One region of the Paenibacillus sp. CB74 genome, then DNA from elsewhere that is predicted to be linked to it. Evidence: riboswitches for the same ligand, from Rfam matches in the RefSeq annotation. Region 1 holds a riboswitch; each other region holds the start of a gene.
The links. Region 1 has a riboswitch for cyclic di-AMP ahead of ACX9NY_RS13230 (C40 family peptidase). Riboswitches for the same ligand answer to the same signal wherever they lie in the genome.

Region 1 (6,361 bases):
TCCCCGTTTTCACCTTTACAATCAGACAAGAAATGTCATTGAACTGTAGAAAAAAGAGATTAATTAGAAAAAATACTGTAATTTGTCAGGTTTTCAGTTTGGCAATTATTTAGTAGAATCAACAAATGAAAGAAGTTAATATGTTTCATTTCTTTCCTATACTTTTTGGAAGGGGGTTTTGAAAGGGTTTACATAAAATAAATGCCAGACTATCAGCTCTTTTTATTTCCCTGGTCACGGTTTCTCTATGTAACCATTTACCATTATCGAGGAGGATGAAAGTAGTGAAATTCAAATTCAAAAAAACGATCAATGTTTTATTGGCCTGTTTAACAGCACTACCCCTGATGTTAACCCCGACACAAGTTTCGGCGGCAAGTGATGCCAACATTAATTTATCCTCGGAAAAACAACTGATCAAGGGCTTTGGCGGTATTAACCTTCCCGCCTGGATTGGTGATCTGACTCCCGCTCAACGTGAAACTGCTTTTGGTAATGACCAGAATCAGTTAGGCTTTTCAATTCTGAGGATCTACGTGGATCCAGATTCCAATAACTGGTATCGTGAAGTTGCCACAGCGAAACGGGCTATTGAGAAGGGAGCTATCGTATTCGCCTCCCCGTGGAATCCTCCGAGCAGCATGGTGGAAACGTTCAACCGTAATGGAGATACCAATGCCAAACGTTTGAAATACGACAAATATGCCGCATATGCGCAACATCTGAATGACTTTGTAACCTATATGAAAAATAACGGCGTAGATCTGTATGCCATTTCTGTGCAAAATGAACCGGATTACGCGCATGACTGGACCTGGTGGACTCCACAAGAAATTCTTCGTTTCATGAAAGAAAATGCCGGGTCCATTCAAGGTACCAAAGTCATGGCACCTGAATCCTTCCAGTACTTGAAGAACATATCCGATCCAATCCTGAATGATCCGCAGGCACTTGCCAACATGGACATTCTGGGAGCACATACGTATGGAACCCAGATTTCGAACTTTGCCTATCCTCTCTTTAAGCAAAAAGGAGCCGGTAAAGAACTGTGGATGACTGAGGTATATGTTCCGAACAGTGACAACAACTCAGCAGACCGCTGGCCTGAAGCACTGGAGGTTTCCTATCACATGCACAATGCCATGGTGGAAGGTGATTTCCAGGCCTATGTGTGGTGGTACATCCGCAGACAGTATGGTCCGATGAAAGAAGATGGTACCATAAGCAAACGCGGATATAATATGGCCCATTTCTCCAAATTTGTACGTCCTGGCTACCTGCGAGTCGATGCAACGAAAAATCCGGATACGAACACATTTGTCTCAGCCTATAAAGGGGATAATAAAGTAGTCGTCGTGGCAATTAACCGTGGAACTTCGGCCACAAGCCAAAAATTCGTTCTGCAGAATGGTAATGCCTCCACGGTGTCCTCATGGGTTACGGACAGCAGTCGCAACCTGGCAAGCGGGGCCTCGCTTACCGTATCCAATGGAGCCTTCACGGCACAACTCCCCGCTCAGAGCGTAACAACATTTGTTGCCAACATTACTGGTGGGAATAACGGTGGAAATACAGGCAGCGGCACTACTTATGAAGCAGAGACCGGAACAACACTTACGGAAGCTGCCATTGAAACGATCTACCCCGATTACACAGGCTCCGGGTATGTCAACTTCAATGCAATGACTGGTTCAGCCATTCAATGGAACGCTATTAACAATACGATTACTGGCACCAAAAATGTAAAGTTTCGTTATGCGCTGGAAAGTGGAACACGTAACCTCGACATTTTTGTTAACGGAACCAAAGTTATCAGCAATGAGCCCTTTCCAGCAACGGGAAGCTGGTCCACTTGGGTTGAAAAAACAATACAAGTTCCCATGAACACCGGGACCAATACCTTGAAAGTGGTTACAACGGGAACGGAAGGACCGAATATTGACAGCATTAATGTTACCGCAGCACAATAAAACATTCCGTATAGTTGATGTTAGGATAATATCAAAAAATGCAAACAAAAAAAGACTCCTCATGCGTTAGCTTGAGGAGTCTTTTTATTCGATGCGGTCGAGAGGACTCGAACCTCCACGGGGGGTTAGCCCACACGGACCTGAACCGTGCGCGTCTGCCAATTCCGCCACGACCGCATATTATATCTCCGTGATTAATCTCGGCGACAAGAAATAATATATCATGCCCAATCTATCATGTCAACACTGAAAATAATAACATGAAAGCCCGAACCAGACATGCTTGTCCATTCGGGCTTTACCTTCAACTAATCATTTGGTTCATCAAAAAGGAGTCATACTACAGCTTGGAAGGCCAATTGCCATACCAGGCATAACCGCCTCTTCTTTCTTTATCAATGTCACTCAATTTGTATTTAACTACCCCGTCTCGTCCAATGAAAATGGGTCTATCCGTTCCTATTTCATAGAAGCGTGCCCAGATCGGTGCTGCTTTGGAATCAGCGATAATCTTGCTATCACCATTTGCCCTTTCATACTTGTAACCCGTAATTTTCACCTTGTTAAACCAGTCCTCTGCTCCTTTAATGGATGCGGTAATTTTAGCGGTAGCAGGCCTTGTTTTCAGAAATTTAACAATCGTTACACTCTCTCCAGCTGTCAGCGATGGTACTTCGTAGATTCTTGCGCTCGCTGGTTTAAGGGAACTGGAATCATGTTGTTGTCCCCATGCTGTAAGCTTCCCGCCTGAGACGACCTGAGTATTCAGAATCGCCTCCACACCTTTGGCAACTGAATTTTTACTGCGATTAGCAAGTGTACTGTCGATAAATGAGAAATCACCTTTGCGTGTTGCTACTTCATCGAGCATGATCATTACATTAATCATTGCATCATCATTGTAGGTAATATGCTTGTGATATCCAGAGCTTTGGTAGACTTGTGGCCATCCGCCGTTTGAATACTGCATATTGATCAAAAAGTTGATTCCTTTGATTGCAGCTGTGGAGTAGCGTGGATCATTCGTCTTTTTAAATTCCTTCGCCAATCTTCTAATTTCTGAATATGTAGCCTTGTTGTCAATCGTGGACTTCGCCCACTCTCCACTTGTTTGTTTATAATCTTTTCTCCAACCTCCATCCGGCAGTTGGTTCTTCAAAATATCTGAAATACTCGCTGTAGTACCCGATGCATCAGCAGCAGATACCGTCCCTACAGGTAGAACTGCAATTCCAACTGTTGAGAACACCATGGCGCATGCCAGGACAAAAGTAACTATTTTCTTTGCTTTCAAATGTAACACTCTCCCATGTTCATTGTAATAACATCCACAATTCTACCTTACCTATAACGCCCGTCCTTAAACCTCCTTAATTTAAATATATAACATAATAAAATCTATTTTTATCCAATATGTGGATTGGATAATCAGATGATATGCAAAAAATCAATTTTTGTCAATATATGCAACTTAATGAATATAATCTCTTAAATTCTACATAACGGATAGTTCTTTTAACTCATGACAAACTTATTTATTTATCCAATTTCGTCTCAAACGAATCAATAATTACGTTTTTGTCATCAATGATACCCAAACTTGACGCCTTCTTTCATATAAAATCGTTAATTCCGCTAACATTGAGGTATTACGAAGGGGTTTAAAAGGGTTTGACAATTACGCATTTATGCAATATAGTTTCAAATAGTTACAAAAACTTAATTATTCATTGCCGAGTTTCAGGTTTGAAAACGGGGGAACCATTTTGGGTGAATTATTCTTATACATAGGAAATATAGGGAACCTTCTACCGAACCCTTAGCTAACTCCGTAGGCATCGAAGGGAGAACATTGATTTTGAAAAAACTGATTATCTCCATTTTTGGAGCGGCTGTACTATTTACATCCGGGGCAACAAGCACAGAGGCAAGCAGTATTAACTCCGTAGTGAACAACATGACAGGTATTCCTTACAAGTGGGGTGGCACGACTCTGGCCGGGTTCGACTGTTCCGGGTTTATGAGATATATTTTCAATAAATACAGCATTGAATTGCCACGTACTTCGCAACAGCAAGCCAAAGCAGGTACTCCAGTAGCCAAGAGCAATGTTCGGACAGGTGATCTGGTGTTCTTTAACACAACAGGCAAAGGCATTTCACATACAGGTGTTTATATCGGCGGCGGACAATTTGCACATGCATCCAGCAGCAAAGGGGTAAGCATCACCAAAATGAGCAATCCTTATTTCAATGATCGTTACGTAACAGCACGTCGGGTAACTGGACAGTTTATGTACGATAAAATGTTAGGGAAAATGTAGGGATAATATCAAAGAGGAGGCTCCGGATCAACCGGAACCTCCTCTTTTGTTTGATTTCCTCTTTAGGAGGACAGTCCTTGGACTACCTCCATCTACACTTAATGCAGCGCCTTCTGCACTCGCATCGCGCCCTGGGACAGGGCATGTCCGCCTCCTACAGCTCCAGCCACAGCAACGGTCTCCATAATCTCCTGATCTGTAGCGCCCTTGGCACGTGCTTCTTCTACATGATAGAAGGTACATACCTCATTGTTGGCGAACAAGCCAATACCAAGCGCGATGAGCTGTTTGGTCTTCGCATCAATCGCCCCAGGTTGGAAGCATTCTCCGGTAAACTCATGATACGACTTCACCACACCTGGCAGCACATCACTTAATGCTCCAATCTGATCCTTGTAGGCATGAACTTTATCATTCATCAATGTCATGTCTTGCAGCACACCCTCTCGGCTATAGTTACAGAATTTCTTCACTGTACCTATCTTCTCTCCCGAGTGAGTCAATTATGCCAAGAAATCATGGTAATTCCAAACATTTGTACGCTCATACTTCTGACATAATGATCGTTGTTACTCACCAAGTGGACTTTGCCGGGGTTCGCTGAACAACTGATAGCGGTAACCACGATCCAACTTGACGACACGTCGATTCTGACGACGGATAAGTACCTGCTCGCCATCCCAGGCAACGACAATCCCGGTTACATCGTTCGATTCGAGCTCGTCCCGTACTACTCTGACTTTCTCACCTGACAGACGCAGGGCGTCCAATTCTGTATCACTAATCATGTTCATGGCTCCTATATTCCAAATTTATTTACAAAAAGAGACCTAAATGAAAAGTCATTTAGGTCTCACGTGACTGTATTGGACTGTCATGTCATTCGAAATTATGTCCCGACTGAAAGTTACCGCTGCGCGTGCTCTTTGCTGTCGTTCTTCTCGAACCAAAAATCAAGCACTTTGGCGGACATCACACGTTCTTCAAGGTACTCCACTTGATGCGGTGTAAATTGTTCTTTCCAAGAGAAGGACAACTCTTCGCATAAGCCTACAATCGTCAGTAATTCTGACCAGGCAACATAGCGTTTGTACCAGAAAAATTGAGGATGTTCAATCATATAGGGATAAAGGTCATCGAATTCCGTATGTTTACAATCCAGGGCACGTTCAAAATGAACTTTCGATTCCGCCAGCTTATCATTAAAGAATTGTTCTGTTGCCGGTTGGTTCCCCATGGTGTTGCCTCCTCTCCCTAACATAACCCCATTATAAATGAAATTAGCGGCCATGCAAAGGCATAGTTCAAAAAATAGGCCCTATTCCTTTAAAATGTCACATTTCGTTATCGTCAAATTGTACCGTCCCATCGTTCAGGGAACGAATGCGTACCAAGGCTTCCACCGGAATCCCCTGTTCACGAATCGTTCGTGCCCCTGCCTGGAAACATTTCTCTACCACAACACCGAATCCGACGAGTTCCGCACCGGAACGCTCAATGATTTTGATGACGCCACGAGCGGCATCTCCATTGGCAATAATATCATCAATGAACAAAATACGGTCATTCTCATGAATGAACTCGCGAGATACCATAATGTCAGTTACAATTCCTTTGGTAAAGGACGGTACGCGTTCACAGTAAGCATCAGGATCAGCTAGAAGTGTTTTTTTGCGACGGGCGAATACAAGTGGCACCCCAAGTTCATAGGCCGCGGCAAACGCAACCGGAATCCCTGAGGATTCTACCGTGATTACACGGGTCACTCCACTTTCACGAAAACGGGCAGCGAATTCACGCCCCATCTCCATCGTTAATGCAGGATCAATCTGGTGGTTCAACAGACCATCCAGCTTCAATACTTGATCCGAGATGACAACACCCTCTTGTAAAATTCGTTGTTTCAATAATTCCATGATTTGACCTCCCAAGCCTATCTTATGAGGTAAAAGTATCATATATCTATCTATAAGTTCAAGCGAAATTGCCTGGACGCTGTCCTTCAGACGCGATTCAAGCCAAAGCTCATGATCGATTGTCATGACTTTCGTGGGTCAAGCATACCTTG
Region 2 (6,361 bases), 2.2 Mb from region 1:
AATCAGTGAAGCGATGCTGGATCATGGGGGATTGAACATCTACACCACACTGGATCTGCGTGTACAAAAAGCAGCGGAAGACGCGATAGCGAAGGGTATGGATGCCAAAAGTGAGCTGGAGACAGCTCTGGTGTCCATCGACCCTCGGACAGGCTACATTAAAGCCATGGTGGGCGGCAAGAATTACCGCACCAATCAGATTAACCATGTACTGGCGACAACGCGCCAGCCAGGTTCGGCGTTTAAACCTATTATGTATCTGGCTGCCCTGGAGTCCAAGCAACTCACCAGTGCATCCATATTTAATAGTGAACCTACCCTATTTCACTACGACAATGACCGTAAGACCTATAAACCCGGCAACTTCGGAGACAAGTATCTGGGTGAGATTGACCTTAGACAAGCGATCGCCGCTTCAGACAATATCTATGCGGTGAACACCATTATGCAGATCGGTCCTGAGCAGGTTGTGAGTATGGCAAAAAACCTCGGTATTACGAGCAACCTGAGCGCCGTACCTTCTCTCGCACTGGGAACGTCACCTGTCAGCCCGCTGGAGATGGCGTCGGCCTTTTCCGTCATTGCTGCTGGCGGACAACGGACGCCGCCTGTCGCCATTCTGCAAGTGACGGATGCAGCAGGACGTGTACTCTATGAATCGCCTCAAACCAAGGCTGAGACCGTTGTGGAACCTGCGGCAGCTTATGTACTAACTCGATTAATGGAAAGTGTATTCGAAAATGGAGGAACCGGTAACCGGGTATCTGCCACAATTAAACGTCCGGTAGCCGGAAAGACAGGCACAACCAACACGGATGCCTGGCTCGTTGGATTCACACCAGAACTTTCTACCGCCGTATGGGTTGGATATGACCAAGGCAAAGCCATATCGACTTCGGACGGCCGCCGCGCGGCACCAATCTTTGCCCAATTCACAGAGCAGGCGCTTGCGAGCGTACCACCCAAAATTTTCACTGTTCCTGATCACGTCGTAAGTGTCTATATCGACCCGGAATCCGGTAAGCTGGCAGGCAACGGTTGCGAAGAGAAACGACTGGAAGTTTTTATTGATGGCACTGAACCCACAGAGGTCTGCCACGGTACGACGGATGATTCGGATCCTGGAGAAGATGAGAAGACCCGTGAGGTACAGAATCAACAAGGCATACAGGAAGAGAAACATTCCTGGTGGGGAGATTTCAAACGTTGGTGGGTAGAATGACGCAAATGCACGATGACTTAGTTGCGTCACTCGTAACTTCTCGTTATATTGGGCATTTGGAAATTAACTTCGGATGAAAACTCATAATTATTCAGTTCGATGAATACAGATCATACACAAGCAAAAGACCCCAAACCGAACTTTACGGTCAAGGGTCCTTTTGCTTTTTTTGATTTTATACGGTGTTGAATGATTTGCCTTAAGCGAGTGCTTCTTTCAATTCATCCGGAGAAGCATTCCACCATTCTTCGTTGTGTGAGATCAACAGCTTCTTGAGTGCAGCCCGATCTTCCGGCCCCAGTTCATCCAGCATGAAACGGCGCTTCATGGCATAATCCATGCGATTCACATGTTCCGCCAGCAGTTTCCATCCGCGTCTCGCTTCTGTATCGATCCACATCTCACATGCTGTTGCTCCACCATACAGCTGTCCCTCTTCCGTGCGATCCACAGCTACCCACACCAGCCATACTTGGCGACCGTTGGGTACATCCTCACGATTCGTCGAGAACTTGATATTGCGCTCCACTTTACTCTTCGCATGCATCGCACCAATATCAATTTTGGCTTCACCATTGTCAATAATGACCGGAGATAGGTTATTCAGATCAATGGAGCCTGCACCGAAGCCTTTATGCTTGCTCTTTGCACTAACGATATTCAAGGCAATCTGCTTTTTGCCGTTTTGCTCGTTTTGGTCCATGTTTATAGCCTCCAAGGGTTGATACAAATATTTTAACTAATAATCGGCCCATTGCAAACATATACATGCTGTAGATGCTTGTCAACGGGAGGTATTTATCGATGATTCCACGACGCGCCAAGAGCTGGCTCACCGCATCCCTGGCCCTGTGTGTGCTGGCCGGAGGGATATGGATCACTCTGGGTTATACTCACTCAACTCATTCCGAATTGCCAACACTTGCCCCGGAATCGGGCAAGCCTAAGGCAAAGTCCCCAACCCCAGCACCTCCAGAAAGTGTACAGACCCCTACTGCCGAAGTGTACAGCAACCGTGTTGTGGAATATCACATGGATGTAAAACTGGTCGAAGGGAACGTACTGGAAGGGACTCAGACGATTACTTGGACACATCCAGGTAAAAAAACCGTCAACGAGCTTTACTTTCATATGTATCCCAACGCCTTCTCTTCTGCTGACACCACCTTTATGAAGGAATCCGGCGGAAAGCTTCGGGGTGATGTCATGCCTACCAACGGTTATGGCTCCATGAATATTACCGAAATGAAAACGGAGGACGGGCTCTCTCTGCTGCACCGGATGCAGTATGTGCAACCAGATGACGGAAATATCAAGGACACCACCCTCATTAAAGTACGCTTACCCAAACCCGTCAAAGGCGGAGAAAGCATTACACTCCACACCCGCTTCCAAGTGAATCTGCCAAAGATTTTTGCCCGGATGGGAACTGCTGATGATTTTGTCATGGCAGGTCAATGGTTTCCCAAATTAAGTGCCTATGAACCTGTGGGCAGGCGCGGACGGACAACGGAAGGTTGGAATCTGCACCAATACCATGGCAATTCAGAGTTTTACGCCGACTTCGGTATATATAGTGTGCGTATTCGGGTGCCTGAAACATACAAAGTTGCCGCTACCGGATTTCCGACACAACAAGCCGTGGTGAAGAACGGAGAAAAAGTCTATCAATTCTATGCCGATGATGTGCATGATTTCGCCTGGGCAGCTTCACCGGATTTTGTCTACGCCGAGGAACCCTTCTCTGCACCCAATGTGCCTGGTGTACGAATCAAATTATATTTGGATCCTGCTCATCAGGATCTGAAGGAACGTTATTTCTACGCCGCGAAGGCCGCTCTATCCAATTATAGCAAATGGTTTGGCCCGTATCCTTATGCTACCTTATCCATCGTTGTTCCACCCAAAGCGGGGAACGGTGCTGGAGGTATGGAATACCCTACGCTAGTAACGGCCTTTGGAGCCGATGACACTACTCCAGGTTATGACCTGGAACGTACCGTAGTCCACGAGATCGGACACCAGTACTTCTACGGCATGGTTGCCAGCAACGAATTCGAGGAAGCCTGGCTGGATGAGGGGTTCACCTCTTATGCAGAAGACAAATTGATGGAGCAGGAATACGGATTGATTCCGAATCTGCCGGTACAATCGGGCCTGATTACGTCTCCTTCATCCTTAACACAAGAATCCTGGAAGTTCGATTCACAGAATGAGTATGCAGCCAATGTCTACACACGTGGCAAGCTTGTATTGCTTGGTATTGAACATCAAGTCGGCACAAAAAAGATGGAACGCATTCTCTCTACCTATGTGAAGAAGTACCGCTTCAAACATCCCACTTCGGCAGATTTTCAGAACGTTGTGGAACAAGTGACCCGCACGTCCTGGTCTGATTATTTTGACCAATACGTCTACGGTAATGGAATGGCTGACTTTGCTGTAGAGAAGATTCGTGTTACGCCTGTACAGAAAGACGGTCAAACATGGTACGAGTCATCCGTGACGATCGTCAAAAAAGGCAGTGATTACAACGCCGTTCCTGTTCGCATTGCTTTTGAAGACGGACATACCCTCACCAAGCAATGGGATGGCATAGAAGATCGAATTACCTATAAATTAACGCACACATCCCCCGTAGCCTGGGCCATGACCGATCCCCTGTACACGATCGTGCTGGAGAACCGCCATATGAACAATTTCCTAAAATCCGGACTGGATGAGCAGACGAAGTCCCGCTGGAGCATGAGTGTAACCAAACTAATAGAAGCCATATTCGGAGGTCTGTCATGGTGAGGTGGATACGGTGAAAGCGAAAATACGTGAAGGCTGGTTTCTCGTCCGTCAGCATATGTTCATTGCGGCACTCTTATTTCTTTATCAACTCATTTGGGGATATTTCTTCTATCGAATGGTACAATCGGCAGTCATCCCACTCCTCCTGCGCTATCCAGATTCTGATGCCGGGGAACTGAGTACACTTTTGTTCAAAATGGAAAGCCAACTTAACCTATCTACCCATCCGGAGGTTCATCGTTATCTATGGATTCTGGGGGGCATGCTGCTGGTTCGCATGTTGATCAGCCCCCTTATTCAGGCAGGACTGCTCTACTCACTTCAGCACTTTAATTCTACAGAAGAGCGCATCCCATTCGTCCGTGGAATCAAAAAACTGTGGAAACCGATGCTGCTGCTGCACACCATACGTACATTATTGATACTTCTGCCCGCCTACTGGCTCATACCGAAGCTCTACTCGATCCTCATGGACGGATTTCATTCCCTTCAATTACTTTTGCCTGGTATACCTTATGTTGCTGCCTGGATTGTATATGGATGGGTCATCCACCATGTCATGCTCTACATGCAGTTCGGTGTGTCGGCACCAGAAGGAGAAGGCGGGGCTCACGGCACCCTCAAAGCACTCTGGATTGCACTGCGTCATCTCATCGCCGTTATCGGCATTGCTCTCCTGCTGGGCGGAGTCCACTTACTCGTCTTTGGGGCATTCACTTCAGCCTCATGGTTATTAACGGGACTTACCGGACTTATACTACAGCAGACGTATCCACTTGCCAGATGTCTATTGAGTCTGTGGAAAATATGCAGCCATTTCCGATTGTGGCAGTCCAAAGTATCCAAAGGTGAGAGCATTTAGTTTAAAAATTGTTACCATCACATGTTAAACTCATGGCCTGCTATGTACTTATAAATAGGCAAACCTCAACCTTTCCCCGTCAAAGGTCGAGGTTTTTTTTGCTAATTTTGTTGCTAAACGTTGCCAAAGACGTACTCCTCTGTTACAATAATCGCAGTGAGTTTTTAGTAACAACTTTGTAATCTTTACATTCATATTTGTAACTACTTAAAATTAAATCGTCATTTCTTGATTTCGCAGGTGCATAACTAGCATAGCCAAATTCCTGGCACCTGGGAAGCGGGGGAACCAGTTATGGGTGAATTGATCTTGCTACAGAGGGATCATAGGGGACCTTCAACCGAATCCTTAAGCTAACCTCGCAGGCGTTGGAAGGGGAATATCTCTTGTTCAAGAAGAAATTAACCGCAGCTGTACTTAGCATCACATTCGCATTATCGCTTGGTGCAGGTAGCGCATTCGCAGATTCAAAAATGGATAAAGTAATTGATTCAGCAATGGGAACTACATACAAAAGTGGGGGAACAACGCTTAACGGCTTTGACTGCTCCGGATTTACACGGTATGTATTCGACAAATTGGGTATTGATTTGGCACGCCAATCCAGTTCCCAATTCGACATGGGCGATTCCGTATCCCGCATGGAAATGAGAGCTGGCGATCTGGTATTCTTTAATACTACAGGTAAAGGCGTATCCCATGTAGGAATCTTTGTAGGGGATGGAAAGTTCGCACACTCTTCTTCTTCCAAAGGTGTTACGATCAGTGCATTGAGTGAAAGCTATTGGGCCAATCGTTATGTTGGCGCTAAACGGATTATGAGCACGGACGCGTATGAATCACTGGCCCTTGACTAGGGACAAGCTGAGCAACATGATACTGTAACCATGAACCATACTGTAACGAAGCAAGAAGCATAACAGAACCGCCCGGTACATTCTCCGCAGGAATGTATCCGGCGGTTTTTTTGTGCTTCCATCCTGATTCATATTGCAAGTTACGCTCGGGGCTATCCTGCAACATCAACAGGCTCATTTTGTGCTCGTTCGTCCGTGCCCTTATGATGTTTTTACCCATCCTGTTATAATATAAACGGAATTACCGGAACTTTTGTTTCATATTTTTTTCTGGTAAGAGAGACTTGCTAAATGAATATCTCTTTTGTAGAGTGGACAGAGAGTTCTGTTTCAAGGAAAGGAGCATGCAGGTGTATGAAGGAAGCCCCCGTAACGTTTCACGTTGTACCCATGCGAGAAGAACATGCGGAGCTCATCTGCAGTTGGCAGTATGATCCGCCTTACAATATCTACAGCTGGCTCCCCTGGGAGCAGATGAAAGCGCTGGAAGTGGAATTCGGAGATGCACAGCTGCGGCAGGAGCAATATGCGATTGTCCTGGATCAGAACGATCGTATATGTGGATTTGCTCAATACTTCCCACTTCAAGGGGTAACCCGGATTGGCCTCGGCATGCATCCAGAG
Region 3 (6,361 bases), on a different replicon from region 1:
TTAACGGAGGCGGAAGTGACACAAACTGTATTGAACATAATTGATTACTACAAAGTACACGCAAAAGGTAAAGAAAAATTCAGTAAGTTTTTGAAGAGAATCTCTGTTGAAGAATTAAAGGGAGTGGCTTTAAATTTATAGTAAATGGCGAAAATGAAATCAACCACTGAATGGGGAAAGTCCATTGTAATATCTAAATTTAATGCATAGTACTGTTCAAAGTAAAAAATAGTCTCGTCCTTTCTGAGGGGAGAATTTATGAAGTCGCCATTTTGGCGACTGTTTTGTTTTCTTAATAACGATAAAAAAGGTGATGCATTTGACATGGAATAAAATTCATTTGAAACTGAGCTTTACCATTTTCAGTTTGTTTATTGGAATTTTAATATTGCTAAGTATTGTACTTAACCTCATATTTACGAATTTCTTATCATCTAAAGTCCACGATGAAGCCAACGAGTTAGCAGCACATTTGTCCTCTATGCTTGAGGAGCAAGGTAACGGTGCAGAACAAATGGCCGATTTTACGGGGGTACAGATGTATATTTTGAGCTCAAAAGGAACCTTCCTTGAATCAAAGGCTTCAGGCACTCCTACCCTTCCTGAATATATCTGGGAGAATGATAAATTGTTAGAAGGGCAGAAGGTGGAAAAAGAATTCACTTTTAATAACAAACTTTACTTGCTTCATGGTATCCCCGTGACCACAATTCCAACAGTCAAAGGAATTTATGTGATTAGTTCTCTAGAAAACATGAAAGAATCGATCCAAACGATCAGAAATTTACTTTTTATAGCCGGCATTGGATCACTGTTGCTCGCGATGGGATGCATCTTTTTTTTATCTAAAAGATTATCTAATCCCTTGTTAAAAATTGAAAAAGCAACTCGTCAGATTGCCAAAGGAGAACTGAATTTAAAAATTCCTGTAGAAACTAAAGATGAGATTGGTTCATTGTCACAAGCCATAAACGACCTGGCTAGAGAATTAAAGCAATATCGAGATAATCGTTCTGAGTTTTTTGCCAACGTCTCCCATGAATTGAGGACACCCATTACTTACTTGGAAGGGTATGCGGATATTTTGGCAAAAGATCTTGTGGAAAATGAAGAAGAAAAGAAAAAATATCTACAAATTATTTCAGAGGAAGCACAACGTTTGAATGTAATCATAAATGATCTCTTTGAACTGTCTAAAATGGAGGAAGGTAAAATTGACTTGAAGCTAATGTCAGTCGAACCCACTTCGATCATCCAGAGGTCTATAGATAAGGTTCAATTAAAAGCCCAAGAGAAAGATCTTACTATTCAAAGTAAGTTGAGTCCCGTACCCCATATTTTTGTGGACCCCAATCGGTTAGAACAGATCATTTTAAACCTATTGGATAATGCAATTCGTTACACAGCTGATGGGAATATCCAAGTTTCACTAACTTCCGAAGTAGGTGGAGTAGCGATTAATATTAGCGATTCCGGACCAGGGATTTCAGCTGAAGAACTTCCATTCATATTTGAACGCTTTTACAGAGTTGAGAAATCTAGGTCACGTGAATATGGAGGAACAGGACTTGGGCTGTCTATTGTTCAAAGTCTTGTGTTACAACAAGGAGGAACAATAAATGTAGAGAGTAAGATTGGAGTGGGCACATCATTTAAAATATTTTTCCCTCCCATCACATCTTCATTGAAACCACATAGCTTTAAATTATAATATGTGAATCAAATGAGCTAATGATTTTAAAAGTCACAGTAAGAAGAAAAAGTTCATGGCCTTTGGTGTAGGCTATGATGTTATAGATTTTATTGGGTGGTGGTGACCGTATGAATAAGTTGAAAGCATTAGTTATTGATGACGAATGGAATATGAGAAATCTCTTGCGTATTTATTTAACTAAAGAAGGTTTTGATATTACGGAAGCTCATAATGGAACCGAAGCTCTGTCCTATCTTCAGAAACATTCGTATCATGTCATTTTATTAGACGTTATGATGCCGGATATGGATGGTTGGCATCTTTGTAAAAAAATCAGAGATTTTAGTGAAACACCAATATTGATGCTTACAGCTCGAGGGGATGTGAAGGATAAGGTACATGGGTTAGGTGTAGGAGCAGATGATTATATGGTGAAACCTGTTAATTCGGATGAGCTTATTGCTCGCCTGTATGCGCTTATTCGACGTTCTTCTCAGTCTTCGAGCTTAAAAGAAGCCGGTAAAAAGATCGTGTATTCGGATCTGATTATTTATCCAGATAGAAGACAGGTGTTGGTATTAGACACAGGTCTGGAGTTTACCCAAAAAGAACTTGATATCCTGCTTATATTGGCGGGAAATCCACAAAGAGTCTTCTCTAGAGATGAAATCATAGAACGTCTGTGGGGAAATGATTTTTTCGGGGATAATCGAGTCGTTGATACTCATATCAAAAATATCCGCGAGAAACTGCAGTTGGCTGGATTAAACCAAAACCCCATTCAAACGGTTTGGGGTATAGGTTATAAGTGGTTATATAGTGTAGAGGGGCCGTGAGCGATACTGTATTGTCCGTTAACAAAAAAAGGAATGCGTTAAGAAGCGATTGCTTACCTGAATTCGACAGGGGGCGGTCGCTTCATTTTTTCGTAGACTAAGATTTACGAAATTTCTACATAAAATCCACACAATTTAAAACTATAATACTCATTATGGTTACAAATTTTTAACTATTTTTGCCGAATTTCGTCTTGAAAACGGGGGAACCATTTGTTGGGTGAATTATTCTTGCACAAAAAGAATATAGGGATCCTTTAACCGAATCCTTAAGCTAACTCCGTAGGCAACAAAGGGAGGAACAAGAGTTTGAAAAAAGTAATTTTGTCGGTGCTTGGAGCAACAGTTTTATTTACGTCCACTGCAACGGGAGCATTTGCTAGTCAGGCAAAACTAACTGCAGAAGTAAAAGAAGTAGTTGGAACACCATACCTATATGGCGGCACAACGACATCGGGTTTTGATTGTTCCGGCTTTATCTTGTATGTATTTAATGCGTTTAAATTAGATTTGCCGCGTACCTCCAGTATGCAAGCAAAGAAGGGATCGTTTGTAGAGAAAGAAGAACTCCGTCCAGGAGATCTCGTCTTCTTCAATACGAATGGTCGTAGCATCTCCCATGCAGGTATTTATGTAGGTAATAATCAATTTGCACATTCTTCAAGCAGTAAAGGTGTTCGAATTAGTAGCTTATCTGAAAGTTATTATAAAACCAGATATGTTACAGCTCGCCGAGTGGTTAGCGAGCAGAACTACCTTAAAATGATTGACGATAGTCATTAAAAAAATGGACGAGCTCGTGAGTAATTCACGGGTTTGTCCATTTTGTTTCATAACTACCTCTGAACAGATACCATCATTTTTAGTCGAACAAAACCTGAAAATAAATAGATAACTAAGGAAACTGTGATTTATAGTACAGACCATATTATTTTCACAAATTCCACATACATGAAGGCTAAACTAATCTTATATTGAATAGAGGAGATTAGCCAAATGTGTGGATTTGTAAGTATATATAACAAATATCGTATGCCAGTAGATGCAAACCTTCTGCAAAATATGACAGACTCCATAGCTCATCGTGGCCCAGATGATGAAGGTATGTACATCAATGATCATATCGGTTTGGGCTTCAGGAGATTAAGTATACTGGATATCGCGCACGGGGCGCAGCCCATGACCAATAAGACCAGAGATATTTGGCTTGTATTCAATGGGGAGATTTATAATTATAAAGAGTTGAAGGATTGGTTAAGCCAAAAAGGTTATACATTTTATACAGATTCGGATACTGAAGTGCTGCTGAGGCTTTACGAAGACGTTGGAATTAAATGTGTCAGCTATTTACGGGGCATGTTTGGTTTCACCATATGGGATCGAAAAAAAGATCTTTTATTTGCGGCAAGGGATCATTTCGGAATAAAGCCTGTATATTTCAGTGAAACCGCCTTTGGATACATGATTGGTTCTGAAATTAAATCGATACTGGCTTCAGGCAGGATTGATCGGGAAGTAGATGAAAATGCGCTATATCATTATCTTACATTTCAATATGTACCTGAACCTTCAACCATGTTCAAAGGAATCCATAAATTGAAAGCCGGCCATTATTTGATTGTACAGGATCATGGATTGATCATTAAACCGTATTACGAAGTGAAGTTTGAGCCAAATGAAAACAGGTCCTATTCCGATTTAGTAGAGGAGACTCGATCGGTAATAACGGAATCGGTGTGTATTCACAAGAACTCAGATGTCCCCAGGGGCGCATTCTTATCGGGCGGTATTGATTCAAGCAGTTTAGTTGGATTACTTCATCAATTGGAACCAACCCAAACATTCAGCGTTGGATTCGATATGCCAGGATATAGTGAATTGGATGATGCCAGAAAGACAGCCGCTTATTTGGGGACTGAGCATCATGAAATTCGGATTAATGCCCGCGACTATATAGATATACTACCTTCTCTAATATGGCATATGGATGAGCCAGTAGCAGACCCCTCAGCCGTGGGTCTCTACTTTGTATCGAGGTTGGCTAGTCAGCATGTTAAAATGGCCTTCTCAGGAGAGGGCGCGGATGAATTTTTTGGGGGCTACAACATTTATCAGGAACCTTATGCTCTCCGTATGTTTCAGGATCTTCCAGGAAGATTGAGAAGTCTTGCAGGACATCTTGGAAGGTTAATGCCCGACGGCATGAAAGGCAAGGGATTTTTGGAAAGAGGTAGTCTTATTCTACAAGAACGTTACTTTGGGAATGCGAAAATTTTTATGGATCATGAAAAAGATAAGGTATTAGCACCATGGTTAACGAAACAGGGGGTATGTGAACCGACTCTTCAGGTGACTAAGCCGCTTTATAAACAAGCGAAGTTATATGATGAAGTCACGCAGATGCAGTATATTGATATTCATACTTGGCTGCGTGGAAACATCCTGATGAAAGCAGATAAAATGTCGATGGCTAATTCCTTGGAACTTCGGGTTCCCTTTGTGGACACAAAAGTATTTGAGTTAGCTGCTACAATTCCAACAAAGTATAAAGTTACACCTACAGCAACCAAATTATTGCTCCGTGAAGCTATGAAAGGTGTGGTGCCACCTGATGTACAGTACCGAAAAAAATTAGGTTTTCCTGTACCTACCAGGGTATGGTTGAAAAGTGAATGGTACACATGGGCTAAAAATCTGATTATGACGGCAGACGTAGATCAATGGATCAATAAAACGTATGTCTTGCAGCTACTTGAGATCCATAAGGAAGGGAAAATGGATGCAAGCCGTAAATTGTGGACCATCCTTGTATTTATCTTATGGCATCAAATATATATTGAAGATCGTGTGTATTCCTTTTCCGTTCCTTCTTCCAAAAGAATGATTTTATAATCCTTATCTTTAATAAAGTTCTCCAAAGAAGATGAGAAAACAAAAACGAAAAACGAGCCTTTGCTGAACAAAAATGACCAACATTTTTGAAAAGCTGATGGTATCAATCCCTCGAGATAGAGATCATGTTAAAATGAGCTCATTATACCGGGGGATTTTCTTATGCCACCCAAATAGGAGAAAGCAATAAGCAATAGGAATGTTCGTCTGATGGCAGATCAACAACCGAATGAGAGTGACGTTTAAGATCAAGAGCGTGGACCAAATCCGGAGATAGAACGCAAAAATCATTTTTGTTACTGAAAATTGAGGAACTAAATCTAGAGAAACCCATAATTTGTAGCAGTAGGGCCTACATTATGTCAGTATCGCTTGTTTTACAATTAGGGGCATCAAAACAAATGCGGCGATCACTCCTCGGTTGGATTCCGGAGAAGATCGCCGCATAATGGATTCTTCTGTTTTTTAGTATCTCATTGACTAGACTTGACATTTGTATCAGCAGTTTATAGTAGAGCGTGGAAAATGCTTCTCATTAATTATCCTTATTCAGCCACGTTATCTACATTCGGATCAGGTGTATAGTTACTTTCATAATCTGTATACACTACTTCCGTTACCATTCCCGCGGAAGCATGGTGCAAATCATGGCAATGGAACATCCAATCTCCTGGGTTATCGGCTTCAAAAGCAACAACGTAGGTTTCTCCTGGTTTAACATTTAGGGTATCTTTCATGATCGTTGACCCCTGATAGGATTGACCATTTTTACTTAGTACTTGGAAAAATTGACCATGGAGATGCATGGGATGGTCATCCGTCTTGGACTGATTTACAAAAGTAACTTTGACCTTGTCACCTTTCTTGACTTGTATGACATCTGTATCCGGAAACACCTTTCCGTTGATTGTGTAAACCATTTCTCCGTCTTTCATCTCCG

Region 2: it holds a riboswitch for cyclic di-AMP, as region 1 does, so the genes downstream of both, ACX9NY_RS23145 (C40 family peptidase) here and ACX9NY_RS13230 (C40 family peptidase) in region 1, are expected to answer to the same signal.
Region 3: it holds a riboswitch for cyclic di-AMP, as region 1 does, so the genes downstream of both, ACX9NY_RS32160 (C40 family peptidase) here and ACX9NY_RS13230 (C40 family peptidase) in region 1, are expected to answer to the same signal.

What each region holds. Positions count from the first base shown of each region.
Region 1 covers NZ_CM146009.1:3,008,386-3,014,746, forward strand. Annotated here, with positions in the region: gene xynC (glucuronoarabinoxylan endo-1,4-beta-xylanase XynC) at 276-1,970, shown strand; tRNA gene ACX9NY_RS13220 (tRNA-Leu) at 2,063-2,147, opposite strand; gene pelA (pectate lyase) at 2,311-3,264, opposite strand; cyclic di-AMP (ydaO/yuaA leader) riboswitch at 3,692-3,823, shown strand; gene ACX9NY_RS13230 (C40 family peptidase) at 3,829-4,293, shown strand; gene ACX9NY_RS13235 (carboxymuconolactone decarboxylase family protein) at 4,392-4,721, opposite strand; gene ACX9NY_RS13240 (hypothetical protein) at 4,863-5,081, opposite strand; gene ACX9NY_RS13245 (hypothetical protein) at 5,201-5,530, opposite strand; gene ACX9NY_RS13250 (xanthine phosphoribosyltransferase) at 5,628-6,209, opposite strand.
Region 2 covers NZ_CM146009.1:5,218,397-5,224,757, forward strand. Annotated here, with positions in the region: gene ACX9NY_RS23125 (transglycosylase domain-containing protein) at 1-1,222, shown strand, start outside; gene ACX9NY_RS23130 (YwhD family protein) at 1,422-1,925, opposite strand; gene ACX9NY_RS23135 (M1 family metallopeptidase) at 2,027-4,018, shown strand; gene ACX9NY_RS23140 (hypothetical protein) at 4,029-4,880, shown strand; cyclic di-AMP (ydaO/yuaA leader) riboswitch at 5,126-5,263, shown strand; gene ACX9NY_RS23145 (C40 family peptidase) at 5,267-5,737, shown strand; gene ACX9NY_RS23150 (GNAT family N-acetyltransferase) at 6,092-6,361, shown strand, end outside.
Region 3 covers NZ_JBVMUS010000002.1:418,074-424,434, reverse strand. Annotated here, with positions in the region: gene ACX9NY_RS32175 (nitrite reductase) at 1-141, shown strand, start outside; gene ACX9NY_RS32170 (sensor histidine kinase) at 320-1,711, shown strand; gene ACX9NY_RS32165 (response regulator transcription factor) at 1,822-2,529, shown strand; cyclic di-AMP (ydaO/yuaA leader) riboswitch at 2,700-2,833, shown strand; gene ACX9NY_RS32160 (C40 family peptidase) at 2,839-3,312, shown strand; gene asnB (asparagine synthase (glutamine-hydrolyzing)) at 3,526-5,421, shown strand; gene ACX9NY_RS32150 (multicopper oxidase family protein) at 5,967-6,361, opposite strand, start outside.